DNA from 4 places in the Bacillus sp. AK128 genome. Region 2 is predicted to be linked to each of the others. Evidence: riboswitches for the same ligand, from Rfam matches in the RefSeq annotation. Region 2 holds a riboswitch; each other region holds the start of a gene.
What was found. A riboswitch is a leader RNA that binds a small molecule or an ion and turns the genes downstream of it on or off. The one in region 2 is predicted to bind cyclic di-GMP.
Positions count from the first base shown of each region.

Region 1: linked by a shared signal. The riboswitch ahead of M1D60_RS19135 (putative bifunctional diguanylate cyclase/phosphodiesterase) and the one ahead of M1D60_RS21010 (sensor domain-containing diguanylate cyclase) in region 2 are both predicted to bind cyclic di-GMP.
Region 3: linked by a shared signal. The riboswitch ahead of M1D60_RS02165 (S8 family serine peptidase) and the one ahead of M1D60_RS21010 (sensor domain-containing diguanylate cyclase) in region 2 are both predicted to bind cyclic di-GMP.
Region 4: linked by a shared signal. The riboswitch ahead of M1D60_RS21700 (methyl-accepting chemotaxis protein) and the one ahead of M1D60_RS21010 (sensor domain-containing diguanylate cyclase) in region 2 are both predicted to bind cyclic di-GMP.

Region 1 is NZ_CP096379.1:3,789,550-3,798,103, reverse strand. It holds gene M1D60_RS19145 (response regulator transcription factor) at 1-943, shown strand, start outside; gene M1D60_RS19140 (methyl-accepting chemotaxis protein) at 1,898-2,968, opposite strand; cyclic di-GMP riboswitch class I at 3,868-3,951, shown strand; gene M1D60_RS19135 (putative bifunctional diguanylate cyclase/phosphodiesterase) at 4,183-6,630, shown strand; gene abc-f (ribosomal protection-like ABC-F family protein) at 7,514-8,554, shown strand, end outside.
Region 2 is NZ_CP096379.1:4,185,795-4,194,348, forward strand. It holds gene argC (N-acetyl-gamma-glutamyl-phosphate reductase) at 1-824, opposite strand, end outside; gene M1D60_RS21005 (M20/M25/M40 family metallo-hydrolase) at 1,327-2,988, shown strand; gene M1D60_RS21010 (sensor domain-containing diguanylate cyclase) at 3,059-4,024, opposite strand; cyclic di-GMP riboswitch class I at 4,127-4,213, opposite strand; gene M1D60_RS21015 (acetamidase/formamidase family protein) at 4,559-5,494, shown strand; gene M1D60_RS21020 (GNAT family N-acetyltransferase) at 5,544-6,470, opposite strand; gene M1D60_RS21025 (mechanosensitive ion channel family protein) at 6,600-7,667, opposite strand; gene M1D60_RS21030 (response regulator) at 7,862-8,461, opposite strand; gene M1D60_RS21035 (histidine kinase) at 8,458-8,554, opposite strand, start outside.
Region 3 is NZ_CP096379.1:481,183-489,736, forward strand. It holds gene M1D60_RS02160 (S-layer homology domain-containing protein) at 1-2,053, shown strand, start outside; cyclic di-GMP riboswitch class I at 2,254-2,344, shown strand; gene M1D60_RS02165 (S8 family serine peptidase) at 2,518-3,450, shown strand; gene M1D60_RS02170 (S-layer homology domain-containing protein) at 3,412-4,716, opposite strand; gene M1D60_RS02175 (hypothetical protein) at 4,964-5,203, shown strand; gene M1D60_RS02180 (Ig-like domain-containing protein) at 5,355-7,439, shown strand; gene M1D60_RS02185 (S-layer homology domain-containing protein) at 7,640-8,554, shown strand, end outside.
Region 4 is NZ_CP096379.1:4,337,050-4,345,603, reverse strand. It holds gene M1D60_RS21720 (carbohydrate ABC transporter permease) at 1-296, shown strand, start outside; gene M1D60_RS21715 (ABC transporter substrate-binding protein) at 346-1,734, shown strand; gene M1D60_RS21710 (glycerophosphodiester phosphodiesterase) at 1,843-2,613, shown strand; gene M1D60_RS21705 (Nramp family divalent metal transporter) at 2,672-3,928, opposite strand; cyclic di-GMP riboswitch class I at 4,222-4,309, shown strand; gene M1D60_RS21700 (methyl-accepting chemotaxis protein) at 4,474-6,450, shown strand; gene M1D60_RS21695 (redoxin domain-containing protein) at 6,897-7,514, shown strand; gene M1D60_RS21690 (sugar phosphate isomerase/epimerase family protein) at 7,667-8,554, opposite strand, start outside.

The DNA.
Region 1 (8,554 bases), 400 kb from region 2:
TATTGCGTTCTTAATGATACAGATGAAAAATACAGAAATTGAAGAGGATGCTTTACATTATTGGGTACAAATGCACAGTAAAGAAATGCCCATTACAAAATCAAATATATTTCAAGACATCGTATTTGAGTCATTCAAAAGTGTCTTATCTCAACACCGTCATCATTATGAAGAAGAATTACTTTCTTTCCATAATGAGTTGCTTAGAATGGTAACTACTTTATATCTGAAATGGATTGAGGACCCACCTAATGCCACTGAGGAAAAACAGAAATACACAGACAAGTTAGATGCACTTAGTGAAATTCTTATTCAGTGTAATGGTACGGAGGATTTACCATACCTCCTAACACAAATTGAAGACATCTTTCATTTTAAAAGATGTATATTCTTAAGTTATAATCCTTGGTTAAAGGAGTTTTCAGGAGCCATTGGTGAAGAATTACCAAAGGTACAGTTACTGCGAGGTAAAATTGAATCAGAACCAGTATTCTCGTTAAAGAAGCCGTTATTTTTAAGAAAGCCTGAGCCTTATGTACAACAAGCAGCAATAGAGTTATTTAATCTATCTTCCATCATTTTCATTCCAATTACATTTGAAAAACAGTTGTATGGTTGGTTAACGTTAGACCAACAAGGAGAAACTTTTGATTGTTCAAAAATAAAACTAGATGTACTAGAACAAGTTGGGGTCCGTATGGGAATGTATTTAGCTCGTAAACAATTGGGAGTGGGTGTAAAATATCACTTAGATCTTTCAGAAAAGGAATTAGGAATTCTTCATCTTTTATCAGAAGGTTACAGTAACAAAGAAATGGCGGAGCTGATGTTTTTAAGTGAGTTTACAATTCGTGATTATATTCAAAAATTGATGATTAAACTAAAAACCAAAAATCGAACTCAAATTATTACGATGGCTTTTCGAATGGGGTTAATTGACTAAATCCTAGCTCTGGCTAGTATAAATAGCAAAAAATCTATAATAAAAAGGAAAGCGACTGTATGTTAAACAGGCGCTTTCCTTGATTTTTACAGATTTTTATACTTGAAAAATCTATTTTATGATTGATTCTGCTTTTTGAGTAGTGTCATCCATGAGCTGTGCAATGGATTGATTATCATTGGTAAGACTAGGCGGACCCTCAGTCCTCTAATTCTAGTAAAATCGGTGGAAATGCCGACAAAGTGGACCGAGAGTCCTCTATTTGGTCAAAAACGAGTCATTTCCCTGTAATTTAACTGAATAGAGGACTCAGTGTCCGCATCAAGTCCAAAATGACTAGAAATCAGTGAAATAGAGGACTCAGTGTCCGCACCGGATTGTAGCGGACCCTCAGTCCTCTAATTCTAGTAAAATCGGTGGAAATGCCGACAAAGTGGACCGAGAGTCCTCTATTTGGTCAAAAACGAGTCATTTCCCTGTAATTGCACTGAATAGAGGACTCAGTGTCCGCACCGGATTCCAGTGGACCCTCAGTCCTCTAATTCTAGTAAAATCGGTGAAAATGGCGACAAAGTGGACAGAGAGTCCTCTATTTGGTTAAAAGTAAGTCATTTTCCCTGTAATTGCACTGAATAGAGGATTCAGTGTCCGCATCAAGTCCAAAATGACTAGAAATCAGTGGAATAGAGGACTCAGTGTCCGCACCGAATTCTAGGAGGCCCCTCAGTGTAACTTTTTACGTCCCTTATATGGCTTCATTTTGTGAAACTCTAGCTGGGGTGTGTAGTTACCAGTAGAACCGTCCGAGCCTGGGATAAGTATATAAACAAACGAGCCTCTTGAATTGATTCTAAGGCTCGTTTGTTATACTAGGTGACATATTTGATCCCGAAAAATAGTTTACATATCAGAAATGTCTACTTTTTCACTGGTCTCAAACCGTCCCCCGGTCTTCTAAAATTTAAATTTATTCACTTGTTCTTGTAAATCCTGAGCTAGTTTGCTTAGAGTCTCTGCTGATGCAGAGATTTCCTCCATTGAGGCTGTTTGTTCTTCTGCTAATGCGGCAACAGTTTGTGTTCTTGCTGTAGCATTTTCAGATATTTCGTTTACTGACTCAAATGATTGGGTTACTTGATTTGCACTTGCTGCCATTTGTTCTGATACGGCAGATACCTCTTCAACCTGATTAGCAACATTTTGAGCAGACTTTAAAATATCTTCAAAGACAAATCCTGTTTTTTCGATAATGCTTACTCCAGTAACGACATCCTCTGTTACAGTTTTCATTTGTTCAACTGTGGATAATGTGTCTGACTGGATCGATTGAATAAGCTGAGTGATTTGTTGAGCCGATTGATTGGATTCTTCTGCTAGTTTCCTTACCTCATCTGCTACAACCGCAAATCCTTTTCCGTGTTCTCCAGCTCTTGCTGCTTCTATTGCTGCATTTAGAGCTAGAAGATTTGTTTGTGAAGAAATATTAGTAATGGCACTTACAATCTTTTCTATTTCTTTGGAACGTTCATCTAAGGTTTGAATCGATTTTGCCGTTGTATTCACGTTAGTTTCGATGGCCTTCATTTGTGAAACAGCTTCGTGGATACTATTTGTACCAGCTTCAGACTTAATGGTCGTTTCTTCAGAAGCTTTTGCTACAGCAGATGAGGTGTTTGCAATAAGCTGAATTCCATTGGCAACCTCGTCTAAAGCTTGATTACTTTCTTGAACCTGCTTTAATTGTACATCAGCACCACTCGATATTTCATCTATAGACGTGGCTACTTGTTGAGTCGCATTCGTTGTTTGTTCAGCACTAGCTAGAAGCTCCTGTGATGATGCTGCAACATTTTCACTTGCCTGATTTACAGAGAATAATAGATTTCTAAGACTATCATGCATTGCAATGAAGGAAAGAGTTAATCGACCAATTTCATCCTTTGATTTAGGTTGAGTCACTTGAATATTTAAATCTCCTGTTGCTATTTGCTCAGCAAATGCAGTAAGTGACGCAAGTGGCTTCATTTTCATAAATAGCAATACAAATGTAACAATTATTGCAATTAATACTAATAGAGAAGATATAACTAGCCCTGCTATTCCCAAATCAACACGGTTGATGGCGTTAGCAACCTGGCTTGCAGTCCACTTCTCAAGCTTCTCTTTAAACTCATTTAAAGGCTCGGCAATAAATTGTTTCCCAGCCTCGTACTCATTGCTGTAAACTATGTACCTAGCACGATCTAAATCACCTTTCTCAACTTCTGCCATGGCCTTTTCCTCTAATGCAATTAAAGCATTTGAGTTTTCAGCAGCCTGCTCGACAAGGTCTAACAGTTCCTTAGGTATCTTTAATTCCTGTAGTCGGTTAACAACCTTTTCCCTTGTCTTAGTCTTGTTCACTTCTGTCCGATAATTATCATAATGATTCCTTTTCCCGAATTGAGTGTATGCTCTAACTTCATTCGTCAAGTAATCAGAGGCTCCTTGTAACTCTACAACTAGCGCTGCAATCTCTTTGTCCACCTTTTGTGCTTGTTCTTCTTGATCTATACTTGTAAAAAGTGAGTATAGACTCCATCCAGTAAAAGCAAATAAAATCATTATTACAATGGCTGTTCCTCTTAACAATGTTCTAATATTCATATCTAGTCTTTTCATGAGATCCTCCTGGTGTGATAAAATATACATTATTATATCGACATAGATTTACAAATTTCGATAGTTACTTTAATTTTATCTCGTCTGTATGGGGATTACGTTTTATTAGTTCATGCTTCTATTTGAAGTAAATCATCTTTTATAAAAAGACTACTCATTCTCTGATGATTCCGAAAGATCCCTGTCACTCCCTATATTAAATCTATGTAAAAAATGTCGAATGAACACCTCAATCCTAGTGAACTTATGGTATAATTTTACTAGATTGATAAAGGCAAACTTGTTGAAAGGCAAGGACGCAAAGCCCAAGGACCTACGGTTTATACTATGGTAGCCTGGCTACCGAAGAATAGATCGACCTGTAAAGGTGAATGAGATTCTTCTCGTTCACCTTTTTTTGTGACTTTTTTACCAGTTCCCATAAGATATGAAGTTGAACTAAGAATGAAGAATATAGAGTTTGACATAAGCAGCTTATAACCAATCATCTTGAGGTGTGAAATTGACTTGACTGAAGGTGCGCATCTGCGAGGAGAAGAAGTAAAGTATTGTTTTGTGCCGAAGATAGGAGCGAGTCAATGTTTAACCTAGTCATATATTTAAGTTTATGCTGCATTCTATGCGTTACATTGCTGAATATGAATATGCATTTAACCAACTCTTCTGCTGGGAAGAAAATGCCTGAGATTTTATATACCTTTATTTTAGCTACTATATGTGGGTTTATTATAACGATCATTCCATATATGGCCCTTCTAGGTAATAAAATCATTGAACTATCAAATGAAAATTTAATGCTTACTTTTAAAAATGGTATTTACACCTTCTTATTTTGCTTCATTAGTTTTCTTCTCTTAAGTGGTATTGGAAAAGTTGCCGTAAAGCCTTCTAAAATTGAAACGAATAAGAAGAAAGGCATCCTTCCTTATTTAATGTTAAGTATTGGTGTTGCTGCCTTTATATTGTTTTATATTATTTATTTAATTGAAGAAGTGTACTCTATTTCCATTGATATTAATAGTGAGTATGTTTTTTATGTGGTCATCCTATTAACGACTTCCATTTATAATATAGCAAGGATATTTGAACATCTTCATATTGATCGATTAATGATTAATAGGAGTTTAACTTATACAAAAACTTCTTTATTTTTTACGATTTTTAGTATTTCATTTGGTTCGATTCTTTATATGTTTATACAAGGACTTTATCAAAATATAAATTTCTCGGTGACAATTATTGCTATCACTAGCTTAATATTATTGTTTATCATCACGGTTAACTATATTGAAAACCAAATGATTTACCAGCATGGTATGCTTGAGAATCAAAATTTGAGACTCAACATAAATGAACAGCAGTTTCGCTCTTTGTTTCAATACAATCCAGATGCTATTTTTAATTTAGATTTGGAAGGAAATTTTAAGGAAGTAAATCCTTCCGCGCTACCTTTAACCGGCTACACCTTAGAAGAAATTCTTAAGTTGAATATAAGGGATTTATTGTTCCAAGAGGAAACTTTAAAATTGACTACCTTTCTTCATGAGATTTTAAAAGGGAGCAGTGTTAGTTTTGAAACCTTTATCCTTAATAAGAACAAGCAGTTAGTCAATCTAAATGTAACAGCAACGCAAATAAAAGTAGATGATTCCATTACAGGTATCTATGCAATCGTTAAGGATGTAACGGAACAAAATAAAGTCCAAGAGAAGGTGAACTACCTAGCTTACCATGACGAGCTTACTGGACTTTTAAATCGAAGAGGAATTTATAAAGAAGTGGAAGACCAAATTAACAAGAAGTTACCGTTTGCGACTGTCATTATTGATGTGGATATGTTCAAGGACATCAATGATCATCTCGGTCATGCTGCTGGGGATACATTGCTCAAGCTTATTACAAAGAGGCTACAATATACAGTTGAACGAAAAGGATTCATTGCTAGACTGGGAGGAGATGAATTCCTGATTTGTATACCTGAAATCACAGATACTATAGAAGTGAGGAAAACGATAGAAGCTATTCAAACCGCAATGAAACAACCGTTTAAAATTGAGGAAGAACAGAAGGAAATCACATTAAGTATTGGAATCTCTTATTATCCAAATGATGGAGAAGACTATCATACATTAATTAAACATGCGGACATGGCTATGTATGTTGCAAAAAAAGCTGGACGAAATAGTTATTCAGAATATAAAGCATCCTTAGAAAAAGATATGCTATCGAAGATTAAGATGTACGAAGAATTAAAGATTGCGATTGAAGAAGAACAATTTGAACTCTATTATCAGCCTAAGCATAGTGCGAGAGATGAAGGAATAGTTGGTGCAGAGGCACTTATCCGTTGGCAGCATCCTATAAAAGGCTTTGTTAGCCCGGGAGACTTTATTCCTTTAGCAGAGGCAACCGATTTAATCATCCCATTAGGCAACTGGATTATGAAAGAAGCCTTAAGACAATTTAAAGATTGGGAAAAGGAGTTCCCGAAGGACTTTCAACTATCCGTAAATATCTCGCCAAAGCAATTTATTGCAGATAATTTTATTCCATTTTTGCTTAGGAGCATAGACGAATTTTCCATTCCTCCAGAAAAAATAGATTTAGAAATTACCGAGAGCTTAGCTATTGAAAATACAGAACTAACAAGAGAAAAAATAAATCTATTAAAAGACTTTGGATTCCAAATTACAATGGATGACTTTGGTACAGGATATACGTCCTTAACCTACTTGTCTAAGTTTCCCCTAGATCGGATTAAAATTGATCAATCCTTCATCCGGGACCTAGCCAGTAACAAAAATCATGCAGCGATCGTCCAATCTCTAGTATCAGTCGCTAAAAACCTGGGTATCAAAGTGACAGCAGAAGGAGTCGAAACAAAAGAACAATTACACTTTCTCCGTGAATGGGAATGCGACGAAATCCAAGGCTATTTCTACAGTAGACCATTACCAGCTAGTACATTTAGGCAATACCAGGGGGAAGGTTCTCCTAGTTCACTTCGAGCAGAACTTTCTAAATAAAAAAAAGGAGCAGTGGACTTCATGGCAAACAATGTAAAAAGTAAAGTGCTTGTGATTGCATTAGTTATAGCTTGCAGTATTCCGTTTCTCTTCCTATGGTTGTATATAAAGGTAATGAATTCAATGTAAGCGGTGGAACGAGGGGACAGGGACTCTGTACCTGCAGCCCAGAGGAACGGTTCGAATTCGGTGAAATAGACGACTCAGTGTCCGTAACGAAATCTAGTGGACCCTCAGTCCTCTAATTCTAGTAAAATCGGTGAAAATGCCGACAAAGTGGACCGAGAGTCCTCTATTTACTCAAAAATGAGTAATTTTCGCTATGATTGCCTAAATAGAGGACTGTGAGTCCGCACCAAGTCCAAAACGACAAGAAATCAGTGGAATAGAGGACTCAGTGTCCGTGGAACGGGGGCATGGAACGAGGGGACAGGGACTCTGTTCCTTTGGTTGTATTATAGTAAATGGAATATCATGTATTCAGCTATTCTATAAAAATTACAAATTCTCTATTCTAGCCTTATGTTTATAAGACATTTTATTAGTAATTAAAAAGCAACTTTCTTTGAATGTAGGTAAATTTTGTAAACATAACACTTTAATTATAAATCATTCAATGCTATCCTATATTTATTAAATCAAAAGGAGTGATGGGTGGACGATGGATAACTAATCTTATTTTTAGACGTTTGAAATTGTATATTTCAAATTAACAAAAATTGGATTAGTCTGCCCGTTTTAATAAACATGTAAAGCTATGAAAAACAGTAGCTTATTTGTTTTATTCATCCTTTTAAGGTACGGCTAATCCTTCCAGTAAAATGGGAGGATTTTTTATATGAATATGTCCAGATCCTCCCTTATTTAAGAAGGGATTGATGATATGAAAGAACTAATTAAGTTACACAATGTTGCTTATGATGTCGTAAATGTTAACGTTTTTGAAGATGTAAATGCTAGTGTGCAGCAAGGAGACAGAATAGGAATCATTGGTAAGAACGGGGCTGGAAAATCCACGTTGCTGCAATTGATTAATCAAGATTTAGAACCAACACAAGGACAAATCCAACGATTGCAGCAGGGGCTAAAAGTAGTGAGGCTTGATCAGGAAACGGAGTCACATACTTCTGATGATATGACCAATTTTGAAGTGGAGTTATTGGAGAAATGGCATGTACCTTCCCATGATTTTGGGAAATTGAGTGGTGGGGAGAAATTGAAAGCACGACTTGCCAGTGGGTTTGCAAAGGAAGCTCATCTATTAATGCTAGATGAGCCAACCAATCATCTTGATGAACGAAGTACTGAGATTTTGATTGAGCAAATGAAGAGTTATAAAGGAACCATTATTTTTGTCTCTCATGATCGTTATTTTTTAGATGCAATTGCAACGAAAATATGGTCGATTGAGGGAACCCAACTGATTGAACATAGGGGGAATTATTCAAGCTATCAAGAGAGTCGGAAGCTTAGAAGACTTACCCAGCAGCGAGAATATGAAAAACAGAAAAAGATGGTTGAACGTATTGAAGGTCAGATTAATGAACTCACCTCTTGGTCGAATAAGGCTCATGCACAATCGACGAAACAAGAAGGGTTTAAAGAGCATTTTCGTGTGAAAGCAAAGCGTATGGATTCCCAGGTAAAGTCAAAACAAAAACGTTTAGAAAAAGAGCTTGAAAAAGTAAACGTGAAATCAGTTGAGCCAGAATATGCGGTACAATTTTCTATGAACACAACTAATAAAGTAGGGAAAAGGTTCTTAGAGGTAAAAAATTTAACAAAGTCTTTTAATGGACGAATTCTATTTCAAAACGCCAACTTTACGGTTCAGTATGGAGAAAAAGTAGCAATAACAGGACCTAATGGTTGCGGAAAGACGACCCTATTAAAAGTCATCATGGGTCAGGAATCAGCGGAAGGC
Region 2 (8,554 bases):
CGTATCCTTACAAAAGGATCGTGTTCATAATAAGCTTGATAAAATTCAATGATTTCCTTTGTTGTCTTCATTTCATTGAGCTCTGCATAAATCGTACACATAATTCCTCTCGTCATCGGTACTAAATGAGTCGAGAATGAAATCGTCACTGGCTCTCCTGATTCATTTTGTAGAACCTGCTCAATTTCTGGTATATGCTGGTGAGCACCAAGCTTATAGGCCCTTAGATTTTCATTAATTTCACCATAATGCGTTCCCAGTGATAGGCCTCGGCCCGCTCCTGAAACCCCTGATTTTGCATCAATAATGATAGATTGATTGTTTATAAGTCCATGTTGAACAGCAGGAGTTAATGCGAGTAATGTCGCAGTTGGGTAACAACCAGGGTTGGAAATAAATGATGTCTTTCTTATTTCCTCCTTGTAGATCTCACTTAAACCATAGACTGCTTGATTTAAATATTCTTCATCAGCAGGATCGTGTTTGTACCACAACTCATAGCTTTCTCTAGACTTCAAGCGAAAATCTCCTGATAAATCGATACAGGTTACTCCTTTACCAAGAAATTCAGGAAAAAGATCCTTACTAATTCCTGATGGAGTGGCAAAAAATACAACATCTGCATGCTGACATATTTGATCAGGCTCTAAGCCCGCTAATGGCGTTTCTATTACATCCGTTAAATGTGGATAGATGTCTTGTAGTTCGTTTCCTGTTTTTGAATGAGATACTACTGTGTTTAACTCCACATAAGGATGATGGTGTAGTAACCTTATAAGTTCAATCGCACTGTAACCCGTTCCCCCGATAATAGCAGCCTTCAAACCACTCAACTCCTAAACCCGTTAATATTGTATGATTATAATACCCTTGGTATTTTTATGCAATAGACTTTATAAAAAAAGATGAATATATTCATCAAGTAGGCTAAATATATAGTTTTATAAAAACCACCATTCATGTTTATGCATGAATATTTATATGAATGACTAATATTTTGGTTGTTTTGCATACTTTACTTCTTTTTATCAAAAGGTCTTTTAAAGGTTGTTGTTGATTTTCGTTGCAGGACACTCGCTTTCCGCGGGGCGTGCGGTGAGCCTCCTCGGCATGCGCCTGCGGGGTCTCACCTGTCACGCTGCTTCCGCAGGAGTCTCGCGTCCTTCCACTTCAATCAACTCTGCAATAATCAACACTGTACTTTAACACAGCCTATCAAAAAATTCTTAATTAGTCGTTGTTTTGTTCTTTCCAATCTTATCTATTGTAATTTCCAGTGGTTTGAGATACTTTTTAGTCATAACTATTAAAGAGGGTGTCGTAGATTTGTTACATTGTAAAGAAGAGGTTCTATTTCTAACGAAACAACTAGTTCATATAGAAAGTATTGTTAACACAAGTGGAGAGAAAGAAATTGCCCGAGCCTTATATACCTTACTCTCATCCTATCCTTATTTTAAAGAAAATCCTAGCCATATACAGATGACAAAAACGGTTAATGATGACCAAGAGCGTTACAATGTACTTGCCTTCGTTAAGGGTCATAAAGGAGGTTCCCCGTCTAACGAAACAGTGATTTTGATGGGACATATGGATACAGTTGGGATTGAGGATTTTAATCATTTAAAAGATCAAGCCATTCATCCTGATGAGCTCCTAGAAGAAATCAAGAAAGAAACTCTTCATGATGAAATCGTAAAGACACATGCCCATTCTAATGAGTGGATGTTTGGCCGTGGTGTTTTGGATATGAAAAGTGGTTTAGCTAGTCATATTTATCTATTAAAATATTATTCCGAGCATCCCGAAGAGCTAAAAGGAAATCTCGTGTTCGTAGCAGAATGTGATGAAGAGGATGGATCACATGGTATCTTATCTGCATTAAAGGACCTAATCGCTTGGAAAGAAGAGCATCACTTTCATTATATAGGCGCAATTAATGCTGATTTTGTCTCCCCTCGATATGAAGGAGATGAAAATCGCTATATTTATAAAGGAACCGTAGGGAAACTACTACCTTCCTTCTTTATTACTGGAGCTGAGACTCATGTAGGATCATGTTTTGAAGGACTAGACCCAAATTTCCTAGCAGCTGAATTAACTAGGCAGATTAATTATAACCCTTCATTATCCAATGAAGCTTACGGTGAAACTACGGTCCCACCGGTTTCTCTTAAGCAAACCGACTTAAAGCCGTCTTATACGGTTCAAACAGCCCTTTCTGCTTATGTTTATTATAACTTCTTCATCCATTCTTGGTCGCCTAAGGATGTGTTAGAGAAACTAAAGACTGAGGCAAATATTGCATTTGAAAATGCCCTCCAATTGTATCGAGAACGATATCATACCTATTGCAGTATTAGTGGTGAGCCATATAAAGAGTTAGTCTGGACTCCACGTGTTTTTACGTATGAAGAAATGCATGAACACTTATTGAATGAACACGGGGATGCCTATACTGCACATATGGAAATCTTTAAAGAGCAACTTCTATTAGATCAAAGTTTAGATACTAGAATGTTTGCGGCTAAGGTGGTAGAAGAAGCGTGGAAGTGGATGACGGATAAACGTCCCGCGATGATTTTATTTTACTCCTCTCTTTATTCACCTAGGATTGAATTAAGTGGAAAAACTGAGGCTGAGGAAAAATTAATTGGCGCACTAGACAAGGCTGTTGACATAATCCAACCTAGTTACCAGCATCCAATTGTGGTAAGAAACTTCTTCCCGTATATATCTGATATGAGCTTTGTTGCTTTAAGTGATGACCCTAGTGGAATAGAAGCTGTTGCGATGAACAATCCTGGCTGGGGGACGAAGCACTATGTTAATTACAATGATATCCGTGAAATTAATGTACCCGTGATCAACATCGGACCATATGGATTTGATGCTCACAAGAAGTATGAGCGAATGGAATTAACCTACTCGCTAGAAGTAGTTCCTAATTTAACAAAGCTCGTGATTGAAAAGCTTTTAAACAAATAGCCAATGCCCAACTTTCCTATTGAAAGTTGGGCTTAGTTTATAAGAAGTATAGCGTTATTGTAACTGAATTCTATCGAGATCCCACTGACTGGAATCCTCGTTTAATATTTTTCTCTTTATACATTTTTGCATCAGCGGTAACAAATAGCTTACTCATATTCCCGATTGAGTGATCATTATAGGAATATCCTATTGAAACTTTAATTTGAAACGCTTCACTTGTTTTATTATATTGATCAATTGTATTTCTTAGGTCATTGATAAGCGTCTCAGCATGATCCTTCCCTTCTTTTTCTAGAAGAATCGCAAATTCATCTCCACCAATCCTTGCCACCACTGTTTCACGATTTGAAAACTGATCCAATAGCATTGCCGTTTCTTTTATTAACAAATCCCCTGTCCGATGTCCTAATGTATCATTAATTTGCTTCAACTCATCTAAATCACATAAAATGACGGCTACTGCTGTGTCTAATTCTTTATTATAACGTTCCATTCTTTGGTCAAAATAACTTCGATTATATATACCAGTGAGAGAGTCATGTGAAATACGGTATTCTAGATCCTGCTGTAGCTTAACTTTATCGTCAATATTCCGGATAATCCCTTGGATCGCTACTATTTCGCCATCCTTATATATGGGTGTTGCATATTCCTCAAAAACTATGTAATCTCCTTGTGGATTTCTCCAGCGTTGAATAATCGGTTTATTATAGTCTAGTTTGCCTTGAAACTTATTCAGAAGCAATTCGTGATCATCTGGATGTATTAAATCAATGGGTGTATTTGGATTCTTTAGACTTTCTGCTACTAGTCCTTCTCCTAGCATGGTTTCAATAGAAGGACTTAAGTATTTAAATTTTCGCTCGGGTTTGACCTCATAGTAATAAATGATGTCCTTAGAATTTTCCACTAAATTATAAATTCTTCTTTCATTAGCCCAACGTTCCTTCACTTTTGCTTTAATGATATGTTTATAGAATTGTAGACTAATTGCCCCTAGAAATAACCCAATAAATAAATACACAATCTCCATATCTTACACCTATTGCCTTCCTATCATAAATTTTCAGAAGCAATAAAAATAGACTAATCTAAAACCCGATTAGTCTATCTGTCAGCAAAATGAAGATGTTCTATCGGTAACTGGCTGGCATAATCAAGTTTAAATTAAGCCCCTTTAGCTTTGCGTCCCCACCTTTCGATGAGTTTGCCTTTATCATTGTCTATTTAATTAACTATCTAATTACATAATATAGGAATATATTCCTATATGCAATAGTGAAACAGGAATATGTTCCTATTGATTAGGAAAATTTAGTATATTTATGAATGTTTGTAGTACCTTTTAACTATTTTAGTTCTTTCACCTTATCTATTGTATTTCTATAACCTAGTGGTCTGCACGCAAACTGTATTTTCTGCACACCCAGTTGTATATACAGTGAATAAATCTTAACTTATATTCCAACATTCTGATAAGAGAAACGTTTTTCTAAATAATAAAGGTTTTTACTTATCTTATATGGAACTAATAAGAGGCTATAAAATTATGTAGGAGTGGTCAGACTTGATTCATAAAATTGAACTTAAAAACGAAAACTTACACGGTTCCTTTAGCAGAAGCTACGAGCCGATTATAACTGTTCAGTCAGGAGATACCCTTCATTTAACAACGGCTGATATTCAGTGGGGATATTCTAAATCAAAGGAAGAAGAACGAACGATTTTCACTTCACGAGAAGGTGAAGAACGTCCAGGTCATCCAATCATTGGGCCAATCGCTATTAAAGAAGCGAAACCAGGAATGGTGCTTGAGGTCAGAGTAAATGACCTGATTCCAGGTTGGTATGGTCGTAACTGGGCTGGGGGATATAAGAGCTGGCAAAATGAAAAGTTAGGGTTAGTAGAAGCGACTTCCGTTCAACTGGACTGGGAATTAGATCAAGTTAAGATGACCGGTACCTGTTCGATTGGAGGTAAGCCATTCCATGTTGGTTTACAGCCGTTTATGGGATTGATGGGTGTTGCTCCTGCTGAGGATGGTGTTCTTCCAACAGCTCCTCCACGGTATGCAGGAGGAAATATTGATTGTAAAGAACTAGTTAGAGGAACTAGCTTGTTCTTACCTATTTCTGTTGAGGGTGCATTATTTTCGATTGGAGATGGTCACGCTGCCCAAGGTGATGGTGAGGTGTCTGGAACGGCGATTGAATGCCCGATGGATCATGTTGATATTACTTTGATTGTCCATGAAGAACTTGAATTAAACATGCCTAGAGCAAAAACTCCAACAGGCTGGATCACATTTGGCTTTAATGAGGACTTAAATGAAGCTACAGCCACAGCTCTTGATGAGATGGTTATACTCATGCAAAGTTTTTATGGCATTGAAAAAGCAGAAGCTTTGGCATTAGCTAGTGTAGCAGTTGATTTACGAGTCACTCAAGTGGTAAATGGGGTAAAGGGTGCTCATGCAATGCTTCCTCACGGGATAATTAGGTAGGACCCATCAAAAAAGCGCTGGTGCTTACAGCGCTTTTTTTATATCTAATTTATATTTCAAGTCCTAATTCTATATTGATCCCTTCCATCTTATAGCCTAGTGAGAGATAAAGAGGAATAGCTTCCTGGTTTTCTCCAAATACACCAAGAGTTGCTTCCGTCTTTCCCTTGGCTTTCAAGAAAAGCAAGGCTTCAGTAATCATCGCTTTTGCAATCCCCTTTCGTCTCCACCTTGGTAGAACAAAAATACTCTCAGTCGCACTTCTACTTTCACCTAATCCCCATGTCATCACACTTCCAACAATTTGATCCCCTTCAAAAGCTGTGAACGTATCCCACTCGCCTCCTGCTTTCGTCCAGCGCAACTGGTTAAGACTCCAAGACACCCCATCTTTATCACTCTCTGACTCGGCTCTTAGATAACGCTCCTGTTCTTCTTCAGATTCCATCTTCCAGTTCAAGATTTTTATAGACTCAGCAAAGTGGTGAGGTGAGATCGGTTCCGTTAAATCCCTTTTCATAATGAGATGATTTCGAATAATCGTAAACCCTTTTGAAAGATAAAAATCAATTTCTTCTAGATCATCAGAAGAAATAACATGGTTTACACTTATTTTTTTATCAGGATATTTTGCTCTTAGCTCCTTTGCTCTTGTTAACAGGTGTGCAAAAAGTTCCTCAAGCACATTTTCACTAGATGGTTGGTTAAAATTCAAGGAAATATCCATCGTTAATTTATAAACAAAATCCGACGGATCATTATTCTTCACTAGTAAAAACCATGTTTGATCTGGTACTAAGTGTCCTACACCTAAAATATGGCCTTCTGAATTAACTGCACAAAATATATTACTCGGTTCGTAATCACGGTTATACTTGTATGCTAGCATTCCCATAAAATCAAACTGACCGATTTCTTCCGCATCCATTTCTTGATAGTTTCTTATTGTATATGGCTTTTCATTTACTTGTATCATTGATATCCCTCTCTTGATTACCATTATAAAACTCTATCCTTATATTCTATTAATATCCTATATTTCCCTTTTTATATACTAAACCCAAAAACGAGACCGCTACAAAATAGCAAGTCTCGTTTCAAAGGTTTATTTAATTGTATGCTTCACCTCTTGATTCACACTTTTTATATGTAAATCTCGTTGAGGAAATGGAATTTCAATATTATTTTCAGCTAGAATACGGTTAATTCTAAAATTTATATTACTTTTAATAACAATAAATTGATTTGGATCTGCAATCCAGACAAATAATTCAAAATCTAGTGAAGAATCACCAAATCCTACAAAATTCACAAAAGGCTCAGGAACTGTAAGTACCGTGGGTGAGGCCAGATTTTCCTCTCTTGCAACTTCAAGTAATAACTCCCTTACTTTTTCCACATCTGTTCCATATGCAACACCAATCGGAAGAACAAGTCGAAGCTTCGGGTCACTAAAAGAACGATTGACAACCTTCTCCTCTAAAAAATAGGAGTTGGGAACAATGATATGCTCATTATCAAGCGTTTTAATAATCGTTGCTCGCATGTTAATCTTCTCCACATCTCCGATTATCTCATCTACAATCACCCGATCCCCTACCTTAATAGGTCTTTCAAATAAAAGAATAATTCCGGAAATAAAATTAGAAGCAATATTTTGAAGCCCGAATCCAATTCCCACACTTATAATTCCGGCAAAAACTGTTAGTGCACTTAAATCGATTCCAACTGTCGTTAAACTCGTTATGACAGCAATAACCATAATAGAATAATGAATCATTCGGTCAAATGTAAATCTTAGCCCTTTATCTAAATTATATCGATCATAAATATTTGGTAAAAGCACTTTAGTGGATATTTTAGAAATTCGGCTCGCTAATGAGATAATTAAAATGGCAACAATAATTAAGAATAAGGTAATTTCGACATTTCCTACCTTATAAATACTTGCAAACATCCAGTCTGATTTTGAAAAATATAGCAATAAGAATATGAGGGTTCCATAAAAGGTAGCCCAATTGATGATACTTCTTGCTGCTTCATGATTGGTTTGAAACCGTTTTGTACTCCATAATAAAACAAAGCGTAAAAGTAAGATGGCCACCACCACAGCGATGACAATAAATAAATCTTCGTAATTGAATTTCTCCAACCACTCCATTAATGTTGTCACATCATTACCTCCCTATGTTCCTTTAATTATAAACTATTTAAATTTTCAACACACTTAACTGACCTCCACCTTTAGTTCAAGATTCTTGAGCATAGATTATTTGTCGCTGTTAATCTTAGCTATTAATTAGGTCATTCCTAGTATCTGAGTTATAAAAAAAACGGAGCTTAGTTGCTCCGTTTCATCAATACCTTTCATTTAAACCAGCCTTTTTCCTTAAACCTTTTAATGGCTTCAATTCTATTAGTCACTTCCAGTTTATCTAAGATGACTGAGACGTAGTTCCGAACAGTTCCTGTCGTAATAAAAAGCTGACTGGCAATTTCCTTCGTACTTTTTCCCTCTGCCATTAATTCAATAACAGCACTTTCCCTTTCAGTCAATGGATTCTCTTGGCTATACGCTTCATCAATTAACTCTGAAGCATAGATTCTACGACCATCCATCACGCTTCTAATCGAGTTTGCTAATTCTTCACTTGGACTATCTTTAAGCATATATCCGTTCACATTTGCTTTAACTGCTCTCTCAAAATAACCAGACCTAGCGAAGGTGGTTAAAATGATAATTTTGCACCCAAGCCCCTTTAGCTCTTCTGCTGCATCCAGTCCACTTTTTCCCGGCATTTCAATATCCATGATACAAATATCCGGTTTATGAAGGTGAACAAGTTTCACTGCATCTTCCCCATTGCTTGCTTTTCCAACTACCTCCATATCCTCTTCTAAATCTATTAATGCTGCAAGTGCACCTAACAGCATATTTTGATCCTCTGCAATCACAATTCGAATCATTTTCCCACCTCCTTTTGCCTATGATCATAAGGCACTCTTATAATGATGGTTGTGCCTTTATTTGACTCTATTTCTAATCGACCATTCACAAAC
Region 3 (8,554 bases), 1.0 Mb from region 2:
GATTGCAAATAAGGGAATTATGAATGGATATGGTGATACTTTTAAACCTAACAATACGTTAACACGTGCTCAAATGTCTAAAATCATCTCATTAGGGTTTGGATTGGGAGAAACTAGTTTAGCTCACAACCCATTTATTGACGTGAATAAGGGTGACTGGTTTGCTATCTATTTGCCAGCACTTATTGAAAACAAGATCACAACAGGTAAGACGGCGAATACCTTTGATCCTAATGGGAAAGTGACTCGTGGTCAGCTTGCAGCATTTGTGTATAGAAGTGAAAATGCAGTGAGTACTAATGTAATAGAATCTGAGATTGTTAACATTACAAGCACATCTGTGGAATTAGAAAGTGGCACCTATACCTTAGCGGATGAATGGAAACAATGGTTAAGCCCAACGAACTTAGGTGCACTAAAAGGGGCAAAGGTAAAATTTCATGATGAGAACTCTGTTATTAAACATGTAGAGTCCATTGAAATGATTGCGAGTGGAAGTATTGATGCAACAAACCCAATATTTGATGGTAAAGGAGCTAGTTTTAGCGGGGATCTTATTATAAGCGGTGACTATATCACAGTTAAGAACCTTACTATATTGGGAGATTTAGTGATTGGGGTGGATGTTAAGAATAGTTTCTATGCAGATACAGTTATAGTAGAGGGAAACACATTACTATCTGATAGAGTGGCAACTATATCTACCATACACAGTGGTACAACAATCTCTAGTTCATTCGCTTATAATGTTTTATCTGAATCAATTTCACACACTACTATAACGTTTGTAAATACAAAATTAAAGGCATTAGAAGTAAAGAAAGAAGGAGCGGTTATTGAAACACTAGGAACCACTTCGGTTCAAGTTTTTAATGTGTATGCTAATACTGGAATAAAAGCTGATTCGAGTATAGTTATTCCAAAGGTTGTGATTCAAGAAGGAGCAAACGAAGTTACCATTGATGCTTCAGTAAATGAACTATCCGTTTCAACTAAAGAATCGTTTCTACTAAAAGGTAAGGGTAATATTCAGAAGGCAACAATCCTTTCTGATACTCAAATTAATATAGAAACAGCGGGAACGATTGACAAATTTGAAACACGTTCCATTAACTCTAAAATAACATTGGGTGATTTGGCTAAAATAGTGGATTTAATACTCCCAGAAGGAGCTAGAGCAGAAGAGGTTGTAGAAGATTACGAATTGGTTAAAGGTAATATTGAAAAAGTGGGTGGAGAAGCTAGCGCACCAACAATAGAAGTGGAGCCTGGCTCAGGTATATATATATTCAAAGGTGCAGATATCAAGGACGGATTCGTTCATATTCAACAATTCCCTTATACAGAAGAAGATGGCGTTTTTGGGTCCTCTATAAATCCAACCATTGACTATTCAATTAAAAATGGTGAGATTAGAATGGATTTTACTAACTTTGGTGAAGTAACTTTTGAGAAGTATTATTTTACAATTGAAAATTCTGGTGTCCTCTATATTGGAGAATTCACTGCAGATGAAATTCTTAACGGAACAGTAAAAGAAATGGACGTAAGAGGAATGCACACGGTCTTAGAAATATCACATCCTTATACTAATAATGAAATGGAACAAGAATTTATTTCATTACTCCCGGTTGATCGTAGTGGAAACAGTCTCTTTAGCATTCTGACTTATCCAAATACAAAAGTACCGAAGGGTTCTTATCATGTACAATATACAGCAAAGGGTAAGAATGCATCGTATAACTTCCTAGAGAGAAACAAGGATCTTAGTATAAACGGGTTAGTAGACTTTACCTCAAATGAAATTGCAAAGATTCAATTTAACATGTCAACAAGTGGTTATGCATTAGAATTTGTTGCTGCTATACATTCTAACCTGTATGCATTAGGTGCCATGAATGAGTTTGCACCAACTATTAATACTCTTTATTTAACAAAAGGTGAGTATGAGACGATTCGACGAACCTATATTAATCAGAGCGGAGAAAGAAAGGAGTACCTTGGCGAACAAACAACCATCTCTCAAGATTCGACTATTAGTGATAGTGAATGAACTTTAAACTGCTAATTTATACCAGATACTAACCTTTATAGGGCGGTATCTGGTATTTTACCTTTTTTACTAATATTTCTTTCCTTACTAGCTAGTTATTACCATTTTTTAGTCATTTACGAGTAATGCTAAAGTGTTGTTAAATAAAGTTATCTAGTAATTATGTAATAGGTTAATATAACTACAACTTCATATACTTATGTTTTTAATGGCAAACCTATCGAAAGGTAGGGACGCAAAGCTACGAGTCTACGGCTTTTTTTGAAAAGCTATGATCGTCTGGTTGCAAACGTTGAGGAATCTATTTTCTCATTGCAACCTTTATTTCAAGGGTTGCATTTTTTTATTTCGACGAAGGTGGGTAGATTACAACTCAAGAGAATCCCACCTGTTTTTTAAGTCATTTCTTCAATACCATGGTCTTATTCCATTAGTACCTATTAAAGATAGAAGGAGAATTCTTCATGAGCCTAACACATTTTAATGATTTACAACGAAACAAGAAGCTCAAAAAAAGACGGTTATATAGAAAAGTCATTTCATTGGGGTTACTATCTGCTTTACTAGTTTCAAATACTTCAGTATTAGCTAGTGAATTAGCACCAGATTATACAGTAGAAAAAGTAGTGGTGGTATACAAAAATGAGGATGGAAAACAAGCTGTTCTTCAGGAAGGGATAGGAGAAACGAATGAACTTGAAACAATCTCTGCAGTAACTACTACACTCACTGAAAGTGATATAAATAAATTAGAACAAGACCCTAACATTGCATATGTAGAAGAGGAAATAGTATTTAAAACAGTGGGGGATTTTCAAACACAAGCAATCACTAGTGAAGAGTCACAATGGAGTTTCCAAGCCGTAAACGAAAATTCTCAGGCATTTACAGATGGGTATACGGGAACAGGAGTGAAGATTGCTGTTATTGATACAGGTATCGCAGCCCATACCGACTTAACTATTGCTGGTGGTGTATCAACAGTTGATAATACGAGCTCTTATCATGATGATCAAGGGCATGGAACGCATGTAGCTGGAATTATTGGGGCAAAACACAATAATGTTGGTATTGTAGGGGTAGCACCAGATGCTCAAATCTATTCAGTAAAAGTACTCGGGGCAGATGGAACGGGTGTTTCAACTGATATAGTCGAAGGCATTGATTGGGCAATTACAAACAACATGGATATCATCAACCTTAGCTTAGGAACGGACACGGAATCATTGGCTATTAAAGATGCCGTAAATCGAGCAACTAATGAGGGGATTTTAGTAGTTGCAGCATCGGGTAACGATTCTATTCGCAATAAAGGTGCCAGGCACCATCCAATATTTGGGTGGTGCCTGGCACTCTTTTTATTCTACAATATAATTCGTATCCATCGATCTTACTAGAAACACAGCAAATTGTGATCGAGTTGTTTTTAAGTTTGGTCTAAACGTGTTGTCTACTGTATAACCAGTTGTTATGTTAGATGAAACTAATGCATCAATATAAGATTTAGCCCAATGATCATTAGTAATATCTTTAAATGTAGAAGGTGTAGTTCCATTTAATTTTAGAGCAAGCGTTAAAACTTTAGCCATCTGTGCTCTCGTTAAAGGAGCATCCGGATTAAACTTTTCTGCTTTAATGAAGATTCCTGCCTGAGTTAGTTTAGCAATTGCATAATAGGCATCATGTGATTCAGGTACATCAGAGAAACCTGGGTTAGGTGGCACGGATTGTTCTAAAGGAATAACGTTAAGTAGAGCTTTTGCTACATCTGACCTTTTAATCGGTTCAAAAGGAGCAAATTGATTAGCTGTTACTCCGGACATAATTCCTTGGCCAGCTAATAAAGAGATTTCATTATAAGCCCAGTTATCATTTAGAACATCATTAAATTTTGGAGCATTGTTAATAATCATGCTTTTTAAAAATGAATCTGCAATTAACACATACCCTTCCTCAGATGGATGAATATCCGCAGCATTTGGTAAATATGTTGACGGAGAATCATCAAAAAGCCCAAATAATGAAACGAATGTTGCGCCATTTTCTTCAGCAACCTTCTTAATGGCATTATTCAAAGCCATTGTTGCTTGATCGACTTTTCCTTGTTGTGCTTCAGGTAGATAAGGAAATGGATTATAATAACCTGACACATAAACTTCAACATCAGGATTTGCAGCTTTCACTTCAGTGAAAATTTCGTTGTAGTTATCTTGAACAGATTGAATGATCTTTAATACTTCTAATAGATTAAAAGAAATTGTCCCCTTTTCTCTATCAATATTTAAAGCCTTTATTACATCGTTTGCTCCTGCAGTTATTGTCACAACATTAGCATCCTGAAGAGCATCTTTTATTTTTTGCCCATCCACTACTTTGTTGTCCACAAGATCAGTTAATACATTTTCAGTCGTGTAACCTGAAACAGCAAACTTATTAGAATATAATTCTAGTGAACTTTGTGTTTCATAATAATCAGCAATAAAATCAGAAAAGCCCTTTCCAAACGATCTATAAGGAGTTTGCCCTGCTGCTAAGGAATCACCTAATGCTACATAACTAACCGTGTTGGTTTCTGCTTCTGTAGAAGTTGGTGATGCGAACCCACCTAATAATAAGGTGAATACCATGATAAATCCTAATAATTTCTTGCTAAACTTCTTCATCCAATCCCTCCGACTACTTTCTATTTTCTATTCATGTTTTTATTCGAGATAATTTATGGAAATTCCTCTTTAATGAAAAATAATTTTTACCATAATTTTCCTATAATGTATAAAAACATATTAGAAACATGGTGCCAGGCACCATCCATAAATTGTGAATGTAATCATTCCTAGAAGATTGATATAAATATAAGATAATAATAAGTCATAATGATAAAAGAAACTAAAGTGAGGAGGAATCATTTAATTGGACTGGAGACAAATTAGAAGTATGGGTAAACGTAGGTTTGTCATTTTGTCGGGAGTGGTTTTATCTATTCCTTTAGTACTTGATTACTTATTAATTAAGTTCTTAGTGAGTACATTTACAATCAAAATTACTTTGATTGAGTTACTGTTGGTTTGGATAGGTTGTATGTTGATTGGAACTTTATTTTCTTTTTTTAGCTGGAATAAGATGGAGGAAGGTTATTTTTTCAAGAACTAAATTAATGAGTCTGGGTGCCAGACACTATCCAAAAACTGGATGGTGCCTGGCACCTTGTTATATATGCATCCCATAAATTGGCCAACCCTCAGGTGCTGCTAATACGTTATAATCCTAAGGTGAAAAAGCATTATGAAGGGAAGGCAGATAAATGATATTACGAAAATACATTACTATTTTTCTTATATTTATGATTGTTAGTTCCATACTTCCTAGTAATCTTGTTTTTGCAAATACAGGAGCGGGGACAGAGGTACAAGATATTCAGGTTTTAAAACAACCAGAAACGCCTAGTACCCTAGAGGTTAGCGATCAGGACGAAATTATCTCTGGTACTTCGGATCCTGAATCATCTATCACCATAAAAAATGGCGAATTGGTGATTGGAGAAGGCAGTGCGGATGCTTCAGGAAAATATGAGGTACTAGTTACACCACAGCCAGCCAATTCTTTACTAGTTTTATATGCTACAAATTCATCAGGAATGAAAAGTTTTGAACGCACCATTAAAGTAGTAGATATAACAAGCCCTGCTCTTCCAGTAGTTGAGAAGGTTACAAATACTAAAACTACGTTATCTGGAACGGCAGAACCAGGATCGACCGTTCAAATCATAGAGAAAAATAGTTATTTTACTCAGGAAACAGTAGCAACGGAAGATGGGCATTTTTCAGTTGATATTGGTTTAAATCTTTCTGGTAGCGCTTTTGGTATAACTGCTACAGATCAAGCAGGTAATATGAGTGAAGAAATGATTGTAGAAGTAGAGGATGTTGTATCACCTGAATGGGAAACAAAATTAATAAACATTCAAGATATCACCGATCATTTTGTCTCTTTTACTAGTTCAAGTGCAACTGATTTTGAACGACCAGAAGAGGTTAGGTATAGAATTTATTTAAATAATAATCTTGTTATGGACAATATCAGATACCTGATGGAATTTAAACTAACTGGACTAGAACCTTCAACAGATTACTTGATTTCAGTCGAAGCTTTAGATACAGCGGGTAATACATCTGAGCCTTTAGAGGCTGCGTTTAGAACAATGAATCCACCGAAGCAATTTAATGATGTGCAATTGTACACGGAGGAGATTAGCTATTTAAATACCAAAGGTATTATAAATGGCTATCAAGAGGATGATACCTTTAGACCTTCCAATACAATCAAAAGGTTACAGGCAGTTCAAATGATTCTCCGTGAAAAAGGAATTAAAGTCACTTCTTCTGAGTTAAAAGACCCGAATCTTACTGATATGAGGCCGGGTAGCTATGGCTATGAAGAGGTTGCCTTAGCTGTTCAACTTGGGATTATATCTGGTAAAACTGATTCGAAAACAGGTGAAAAGTACTTTGATCCTTGGGGAACTTTAACAAGAGGTCAGATGGCGAAAATTTTGGCAACCGCGTATTCTCTTCATGGTTCGGTGAGTGAACAACCGTTTACTGATATTGAGTATGATTTTTGGGCACAAGATTATATTAATGCTCTACATTACTATCAAATCACAACAGGTTATACAGATGGTACCTTTAGATCCAATTTACCAATCTCTAGACAGCATTTTGCCGTTTTTCTTTCTCGTCACCTAAATGATGACTTCAAACCAAAGTCTTCATTTGATCTAGATAGTATGTTAAGTGATGTAACCGTTGACTCGAAAGCATACGCGAGGCATTCTCTAACACTAACCTATAAGCCTAAAAGAACTTACACTGCAAGTGGATATCAGGATTTATTTAGAGTGTTCTCCCCAATTTCAGGAATTATTTATTCACCTAGCCATTTTGGCTTACCGGGGTTCTATCCTCGAGGAAGGAACGACCATGGCTTTAGTGTTCTAAGTGATAAAAAGGACTTATTAATAATTGTTCGTGGATCCGGTGCAGTGGGAACAGAACAACCAATCCGTTATACACTTTTTCCTATCTGGAGTTTTAGTGGCATAGGTCCTTCTTTCCACTCAGGTGTAAGAATCTATCAAGAGCAGCATATTGCTTTAGCAAGACTGCATACTCTATCAGGAGAAACATATAGCACTGCTCTATCTGGCTCCTTGCAAGTTTATGTAGCAATTCGAGATTACAAAGCTGAATTAGAAGATGTGAATCAACAAAGAGAAAACTGGTTTAAACAAAACCCTGATTACGAAGTGCTAGGAATCAAGATGCCTACTTTCCAACCAGCGATGAAGTTTAAGTTTGTGGATGATATCAAAGAGTATCTTGAATAAAAATGATAATGCGGTGCCAGGCACTATCCATTTACTGGATGGTGCCTGGCACCTTTTCATTGTTTTTCATAACGTTTTAAAGATATTAATCAAACTTAAACCATAATTTTACATACTGTTTACATTGAAATAATAATAGAATGCTAGGGTTAATAATGTAGTTAAAATAATTCATAGTTTAATTTAAAGGAGAGAATTTAATGATTTTAAAAAATGCAAAGGGGATTGTGAGTGTTGCATTAGCTTCGGCTTTAACAATTGGTGCATTTGCAGCTCCATTTAGTCAAACATTTGTAAATGCTCAGACATCTAATATTAAAATCCAGTTAGTAAGTTTAAATGACTGGCACGGTCAAATTGATAAAACAACTACTGTTGATTTAGATGGAGATGGTGAAAAAGAAGCCACTGTAGGAAAAGCCTCTTACTTAGCTACTCATATTAAAAACCAAGAAGCAAAAAATGAAAACACACTAGTGATTCATGCTGGAGATATGATTGGTGGTTCTCCAATGATTTCTTCTACCTTCCAAGATGAGCCAACCGTAGAAATTATGGAAGCAATCGGAGTAGATATTGGGACAGCGGGAAATCATGAATTTGATGAAGGTATAGAAGAATATCTTCGTATGGTTAATGGTGGTGAACATCCAAAAGGTAAAGGTACTGCAGGGTATGATGGGATGAATTTTCCAAATATCATTGCAAATATTTATGATAAATCGACTGGTGAGCTTTTATTAGACCCATATCATATTCAAGAAATTGCTGGAACTAAAATTGGTTTCATTGGTGTTGTAACAACTTCAACTCCAGGCATGGTAAAGCCAGATGGAAATGAGAATTTAGAGGTTCGTGACGAATTAGAAGCAATTAACAAGTACTCAGAGGAATTAGTCGGAAAAGGTGTTGAAGCGATTATTGTTCTTGCGCATAACACGGCAGAAGTAGTAGACGGAGTTATGACTGGTGATGTTGCTGAATGGGAAGCAGACGGTTTACATGAAGAAGTAGACGTAATCTTTGCGGGTCACAATCATAAAGTAGTCGATGGTACTATTAATGATGATGTTGCTGTCGTACAAGCATGGGAATATGGTTATATGTTTGGTGCA
Region 4 (8,554 bases), 150 kb from region 2:
ATTTTAAATTTTTCCTAACAGTCGTATTACCTGTTTCAAAAGCTAGTTTAGTAACGTTAGGGATTTATGGATTTTTAACATCGTGGAACATGTACTTATGGCCACTTCTAGCTACCACAAATGATACAGTTCGAACGGTCCAAATTGGACTAAGGCAATTGCAGTCACAAGAACAATTAAACGACTGGGGTGTCATTATGGCAGGTGCTGTCATTGTTATTATCCCTACACTAATTCTACTTTTCTTAGGTCAAAAGAAATTACAAACAGGTTTAACCGAAGGGGCTGTAAAATAACAGCTACTTCGTTAAATTATACAAACTATGAATAAAGGGAGAAGAAAAAATGAAGAAACTCATGACGATTCTTGCATTAGGTATGGCATTACTTTTAGCTGCATGTTCTGGTGGAGGGGAAACGACTTCTGGTGAGGAAACTCAAACAGCATCAGAAAGTACAGAGAATACAAGCTCTGAAAACACAGCATCAGAAGAAAGTGACGAAAAGCAAGTCGTAACATTCTGGCATTCTATGGGTGGAGCAGGTCAAGAAGCCCTAGATGCAATTGTCGCAGACTATAATAAATCTCAGGATAAGATTCAAGTAAATGCTGAATTCCAAGGTACATATGATGAATCATTAACAAAGTTTAATGCGGTTGCTGGAACTGACAGTGCACCTACAATGATTCAAACGTTTGAAATTGGTACAATGTCCATGATCAATAGTGGAAACATTATTCCAATTCAAGAATTTGTTGATGCAGATGGATATGATATGAGTGGATTAGAAGAAAACATCATTAATTACTATTCATTAGATGATAAGTTCTATTCAATGCCATTTAACTCTTCTACACCGGTAATGTACTATAACAAGGATGCGTTTAAAGCAGCAGGTCTAGACCCTGAAGCAGCACCAGCAACTTATGAAGGTGTAGAAGAAGCAAGTAAAGCAATTGTGAAATCTAACCCAGAAATGAAAGGTTTTGCTCTTCAAGCTTATGGTTGGTTATGGGAGCAATTATTAGCAAACCAAGGCGCATTATTATTAAATAACGAAAATGGTCGTGGCGATACACCAACTGAAATTGGTTGGACAGAAGAAGAAGGAAAATCCATTTTTGAATGGGTAAAACGTATGACGGATGATGGTACTTTTGCTAACTACGGTACAAATGGTGATAACATGGTTGCTGGATTTTTAGCTGGAGATGTATCAATGTTTATCCAATCATCTGCAAGTGCTAGAAATGTTATTGACAATGCTCCATTTGAAGTAGGGATTGCATTCCTTCCACACCCTGAAGAGAAGGAACGTGAAGGAGTAGTAATCGGAGGAGCAAGTCTATGGATGATCGATGGAAAGCCTGAAGCTGAAACAAAGGCTGCTTGGGAATTTATGAAGTACCTTCAAACTGCTGAAGTACAAGCAAAATGGCATGTTGGAACAGGATATTTTGCTATTAACCCAGCTGCTTATGATGAACAATTGGTGAAAGATGCTTGGGCTGAAAAACCACAATTACAAGTAACAGTAGAACAATTACAAGCAACAAAATCATCTGCTGCAACACAAGGTGCTTTAATGGATATGCTACCTCAAGGTCGTAAAGTGATGGAAACTGCACTTGAGTCTGTATATAATGGTGGGGATGTTGATGAAGCTTATCAAACTGCAGTAGATCAGTTTAATAGAGCAATTGAACAAGCTAACAGAGCGAGAGGGAAGTAATGTACTACCACAAGAGAAAAGTATGGGATAACCATGCTTTTCTTTTTTACATGATTGACGTAGAGTAAGGAATAGATACTGGTAAACTATAAGAAGGAAGGGATCTGTATGACAAAAATCTATGGTCACCGCGGAGCAAAAGGCACCTATCCAGAAAACACGTTACTAAGCTTTTCTAAAGCAATTGAACAAGGTGTTGATGGTCTTGAGATAGATGTTCATCTGACAAAAGACGGTGAAGTGGTAGTCATTCATGATGAAACACTTGAACGTACTACAAACGGTACAGGGTGGATTAAGGATCTTTCTTTAGCAGAAATTAAGCAGGTTAGTGCAGGAAGCCCATTTACTTATTTGACTGAATACGACAAAGAGTGGGACACAGAGCGGGTTCCAACACTAAAGGAAGTTCTGGAATTATTAGCTGCCGACCCCATAGAATTGAATATTGAGTTAAAGACCTATGCGGTTCCTTATGAAGGAATTGAGGAGAAGGTTCATGAAATAGTCAAGAAATACGGAAATGGTCGCAAGGTTGTGTATTCATCCTTCCATTTGCCTTCACTCCTACGAATGAAAAAAATAGACCCAGATTCAAACATTGCTTGGCTTTTAAATGATGCAATCTCTCTACCCCATGATTATATACAAACTTTACAATTGGAAGCATTACATATAAACAAACAGCTTATTATGACAAGACCTGAATTAGCACAACAAATAAGGTTACTAAGTGATCAGCTTCGGATTTGGACAGTCAACGAGCCTGAAGAAATTCAGCGGTTACTTGATCTACAAGTCAATGCGATCATTACAGACTATCCAGAAAGAGCAATTGCTTTACTTAGAAGAAAAGAATCAATAAATCTTGGTGTGTAACACTAAAGGGGACAGTTCATTGCTTCATTTGGAAGTAAGAGAACCGTCCCCTTAAGGTTTATAGGAACATATTTTTTAATTCATTAATGGTCAAAACGATGAATAACAAAATACTAACGCTTAGTCCAATATTCGATATTGACTGATGACGATCAATCGTACCAACATATTCTTTTTTATTTAATAGATAGATTAAAGTAATGGCGAGAAAAGGCATAAAGATTGATCCTAATGCCCCATAGGCAATAATTAATCCAACTGGTTTCCCAATAAAATGTAATAACATAGGAGGGAAAGTCAACCATAGTACATAGAAACGATATGCCTTTGTTTTACTTAAATCTTCCCTACTAATATCTTGGTGACGAATGGTTCGGATGAAGTCAGCAAATAAATAAGGAACACCATTCCAAACTCCGAGGACAGAGGTTAGAGATGCAGACCAGAATCCAATAAGGAATAAATAGCGAACAGCTGGATTGAGCTCGTTTCCTAGTATTGAAGCAAACTCTACTAATCCCTTTTCTCCACTTATATCAACATTTGTACCATACAATAGCCCTGCCCCTAATATAAGCAGTGAGATGGTAAATAATCCGGTAACGATATACGCAACCGCGGAGTCATAGCGAACGGCACGGATAAACGATGGACCTGTCCATTTGTTTTCTTGTAACCAATAGCCGTAAGAAGCCATTGTTAAAGAGCCGCCAACACCCCCGATTAATCCGAGTGCATATAATAAAGACCCTTCTGGAAGTGTCGGTACAGCAGTCCCCCAAATATCATTTAGTTGTGGAATGACTAGTAATGCAGACCCAACAACTGTAATAAACATAAGTCCGACCAACACATTCATTACTTTTTCAAACGTTTTATATTTCCCCCACCAGACCAAGATAAATCCAATTAATCCATGGATTATAGCCCATTGAGTTAGCGAAAGTTGAGGGAATAATGCAGCCATTGCTAGAGCACAGGAAGCTGTACCGGCAGCCCCATAAACAAAGCCCCAAATAATAGAGTATACACCAAAGTAGCCTGTTGCCCATTTACCCATTATGTGCCAGCCTTCTAATATCGTTTTCCCACTTGTTAAGTGCCAGCGGCCAACCCCTTCATTTAAAGTGAATTTTAGAATAGACCCTATTAGAATTGCCCAAAGAAATACTAATCCATAATTTGTACCAGCTACTAGAGCAGCAACTAGATCACCTGCACCGACTCCGGTAGCGGCAACAATTAACCCGGGCCCTAATATGGAAGACTTTTTTAAATCAAGATTTTGTTCTGCTGGTTTATTTGTTTGCAGCATGTTATTCCCCCTTAAATTTATTTGATAAAGTAAGTAAAAATAATCTATTTATAATCTAAATGGAATCTATAGATCACTTTTAACCATTATTTTCCTTATTTTACTAGGATAATTATTTATTATTTTTTGAGAAAAATCAATATAGTTAGAAAAATATTTATCTAACAAGAAATGCAGAAATTTGAAATGTAGCTATTCTAGTTATGGTTATTACATCATTCATTTAATTTAATATTATCGTAGAAAAACATAAATAAAACTGATACAATTATCCTAGTAAAATAAAACTAGTCTAACGATAATGGCAAACTTATCGAAAGGTAAGGACGCAAAGCCTACAGGCCTAATGCAATCATTTGCAAAGGTGGCTGGGTTACCGAAAAAAGCTGGATTAATGCCCGCCTTTTTTAGGTGGTTTTTTAATGCGCTGATAAAGGAGTTTGATAGAGAATATCACTAAGTTCTTTACTTGCTTAGAAGCTAATGGTGAAAAAATATTTATAGGGTGTTACCTAAGGATGAAATAACAACATGGAGTGTGACTTATGAAATTGGTTGTCAAAAATACATTAGTTATCAGCTTATTAATTACAATTTCTTTGATTTGCCTGTCCGCTATTGGTTATATGAAAGCAAAGGACTTCTTATATGAAAGGTTTGAAGATCAAGCCTTTAGTCAACTCCAGTCAGTAACAGCAAATATTGATATTTGGATTAAAGGGAAACAAGATATCATGCAATACATTGCTGAAGCAGATGAATTAAAGGTTCAAGATGTTAAAAAAGCGGATGATTTAGGAATTAGAATAGCAGAGAGAATGGAAAACCCTGATGCTTTTGGATTTATGGACCATGAAGGGTTCCTTTACTTAGGTGGAGCTAAAATACCAGTTAGTGAATTTGAACATTTTCAGGGTGGTATGAATGAAGTAACCAAAACATATGATCCAGTTCCTTCTGCAACACCAAGCTTAAATGGAGCACCAATCGTTTTATCTTCATCACCCATTTATGGATATAATGGTGAGGTTGTAGGAGTAGCTTCAGGAGGAAATCAGATTGATAGTTTAATTAACATTATCTCTAACATAAAACTGGGAGACAGTGGGTATGTGACTGTCTTTACAAACGATGGAACCATTGTTGCCGGACAATCTAAAGAGGATATTCTTTCTAAGAAGATCTCGGATTATCAAAATAGTGATTTGGATGGAGTTGTTACTAATAGTATAAATGGTGAGACCGGTGTAATTGAAACAAACTTTAATGGAGAGAATAATTTAATTTTTTATAGTAAAGCAGCAGAAATGGATTGGGGAATTATGATTTCAGTTCCTACAAACGAGGCATATGCGGATGCGAACTCCTTATTACAATACTTTGTAATAATAACCGTGATATTTATTATTATAAGTGCCGTCATAAGTTATATTGTCAACAAAAGATTAATAAAACCTATTCAAGAGGTTAACGGAAAAATTAAAGAGCTAGTAAATAATGAAGGGGATTTAACACAAAGATTAACAATTAATAGAAAAGATGAGGTTGGAGAATTAGCGAGTAACTTTAATTCTCTGCTCGATAGCTTGCAGGATTTGATTGGTGGGATCCTTCAAAAAGGGGAAGTAGTTGCCGATAATACGACATTCTTAACCAACCATGCAGAAGAAATGGTTCAGCTATCAGGGGTTGTTACAAATAATGTTCAAACCGCAGCCGAAATTTCCAAGACACAAGAAGGTGGAAACCATAAGAATTTAGACTCAATCACGGACATTACCAAAAGTGTCGAGGAGATTAAAGATCATTCCTTACTAGTGTCTGAGAAAACTAAAAATGTATTTACAGAGGCAGAAAGAGCAAATGATAAAATCAGTTCATTATTGAATCAAATGTCAGATATACAAGATTCTTTAAAAAATTCAACTGATACGGTGAAAATATTAGGTAATCGCTCCTCAGAGATCGGAAATATCGTTCACCTCATTACAAATATTACGGAACAAACAAACTTATTATCCTTGAATGCTGCGATTGAGGCAGCTAGAGCAGGTGAGCACGGAAAAGGCTTTGCTGTTGTTGCTAATGAAGTTCAAAAATTAGCAGAGCAATCCGCTCATTCAGCTAAACAAATATCAAAACTTGTGAATGTGATTCAAGCAGAGACTAAAGACGCAGTAGTGCAGATTGAATCTGGTACCAATCAATTTGGCGGGGGTATGGAGAACTTAAAAGATGTAAATGAAAGTTTAAAGACTGTCTACCATTTGTCGCAAGAATCATCATTTGAAGTAGAGAAAATATTTGGAGAAATCGACCACTTACTTTCTAAGGTAGAAGAAGTAGAAAAAGTAATTAAAGAAAATTCCTTGAAGTTTAAAGAATCTACTAAGTATATTAGTGAAGTTGCTTCTTCATCAGAAGAACAGTTACATTCAATCCATGATATCACCACTTTAATAGAAGAAACTGCTCAATTCGTTGAAGAATTAAAAGGTTTGCTTAAACGTTTTAAGGTTTAGAGGATTAAGGGCGGTCCTTGGTTCAATATAAGAGCATAGATTTCCTCTCTTCTTAATTTCTAGAAGAGGGTTTTTTTGTATTAAAAATCAATACAAGAATTACATGACGATGGTACGAACAGGAAATGAATGATTAAATGTAGATTATTTAGCCATTGCTCTTATTCAGTTTATATATTTTCATGATGTGTAGAGGCAAAGTGACATTGTGGACTATACAAAGTTGCTGGATGGGTATTGGTAAATATATTGTTGTTTCTTCAATTGGTGACCTAATATTAACCTTATCTTCTAACCACAGTATTTGGATGTGAACACAACAAGAACAAATTAGGGATATCTTTTCACTCCAGGTCATAACAACCTACATGAAAAATACACCGAATTAGGCTCAATAGGACAAAAACCTAAACATATACTACCTCTTAGATAGAGTGAGGTGAAGAATGATGAATAATAAACATCACGTAGGTTTAGAGGATAATGAGCACTCATTTTGCGCACAGACAACCGATGTTGCTCCTCTGTTTGTCGCTGAAGCATTTGATAATGTAGAAAAGAAGATTAAGCAGGTTAGTCTAGAAAGCTACCGAGGGCAATGGGTAATCTTATTTTTTTATCCCAGTGATTTTACCTTTGTTTGACCAACAGAATTGGCAGCGGTCGCTGCTACTTATGATCAGTTAAAAGCGTTGAATACAGAAGTACTTGCCATTAGTACAGATAGTGTTTTTTCCCATAAAGTTTTTACAGAAGAGTCTCCTTTAGTTAAGAACGTGACATACCCACTATTAAGTGACCGAACCCATAAAATAAGTAAAGCGTACCGAGTATTAAATGAAAAGACAGGAGCCAGTTACAGGGCTACTATTATAGTGAATCCTGAGGGAGTCATCGAGTCAAAGTGCGTTTACCCTTTAGAAGTCGGTCGTAATATTTACGAAATGGTTAGGTTGATCCAAGGTATTCAGTATGAAAGAGAAACAGATGAAGTGGTCCCGGCAAATTGGGTACCTGGCCAAAGAGGTTTTATGAGGGATTCTCGTTATATTGGTAGGGTATAGGTGGGGGAGGAGAAGACCGATCAACCACAAAACAAAGAGTTTCCTGTTATAAGAATAAAAAAGGATAGCACAATTGCCTTGCGATCTTGTCTATCCTTTTTTATTGATTAATGTATCAAGTTAAACTCAAAGAGTGGAAATAAAATATCCCCTTATGTCCACCACATCTTACCGACAGACTCTTTAACCATAACAGGCTTTAAAGTTTCAACTGCCTTTGTGAATCCTTCATCAATTGACATTAATCCATCTTCATGTTCAATACTAACTACATAATCGTAACCATAAAGTCTAAGTGTACTAATCATATCAGCCCAAACTTTTTGCTCATGTCCAAATCCAACTGATCTAAAATACCAAGAGCGATCGCGCATTTCGGAATAGTCGGTCATGTCTGTAAGACCATTTCTATTCATGTTAGGCTGATCAATAATCGTATCCTTAGCATGGAAATGGTGTATGGCATCCTCGCGACCTAGTATTTTTATAGCTTCAATAGGATCGATACCTTGCCACCAAAGATGGCTTGGATCAAGATTTGCTCCGATTGCTGGACCACATGCTTCTCTTAGTCTTAGCATAGTAGCGGGGGTATGTACGGAAAAGCCACCATGTAACTCTAATCCAATCTTTACATGATGGGCAACAGCGAAATCATTCTTTTCTTTCCAATACGGAATCAGTTTTTCCTCCCATTGCCACTTTAAAACCTCCTGGAAATCATGAGGCCACGGTGTTACCGGCCAGTTTGGGTATAGTGCATTTTCATGATCACCTGGACATCCGGAAAAGGTATTAACAACTGGAACACCTAGCATGGAAGCAAGTTTAATTGTTTTTGTTAAAACTTCATCAGCTGGTTCGGCAATCTTCTTTTGAGGATGAAGTGGATTACCGTGACAGCTTAAAGCGCTTACAGTTAGTCCGTGATTCTGGATTTTTTGTGAAAAATCTCTTCGTGTATTTTCATCGTTCAATAATTCGTCCAGTTTACAGTGAGCATCACCAGGATAACCACCAGTTCCTAATTCAATTGCTTC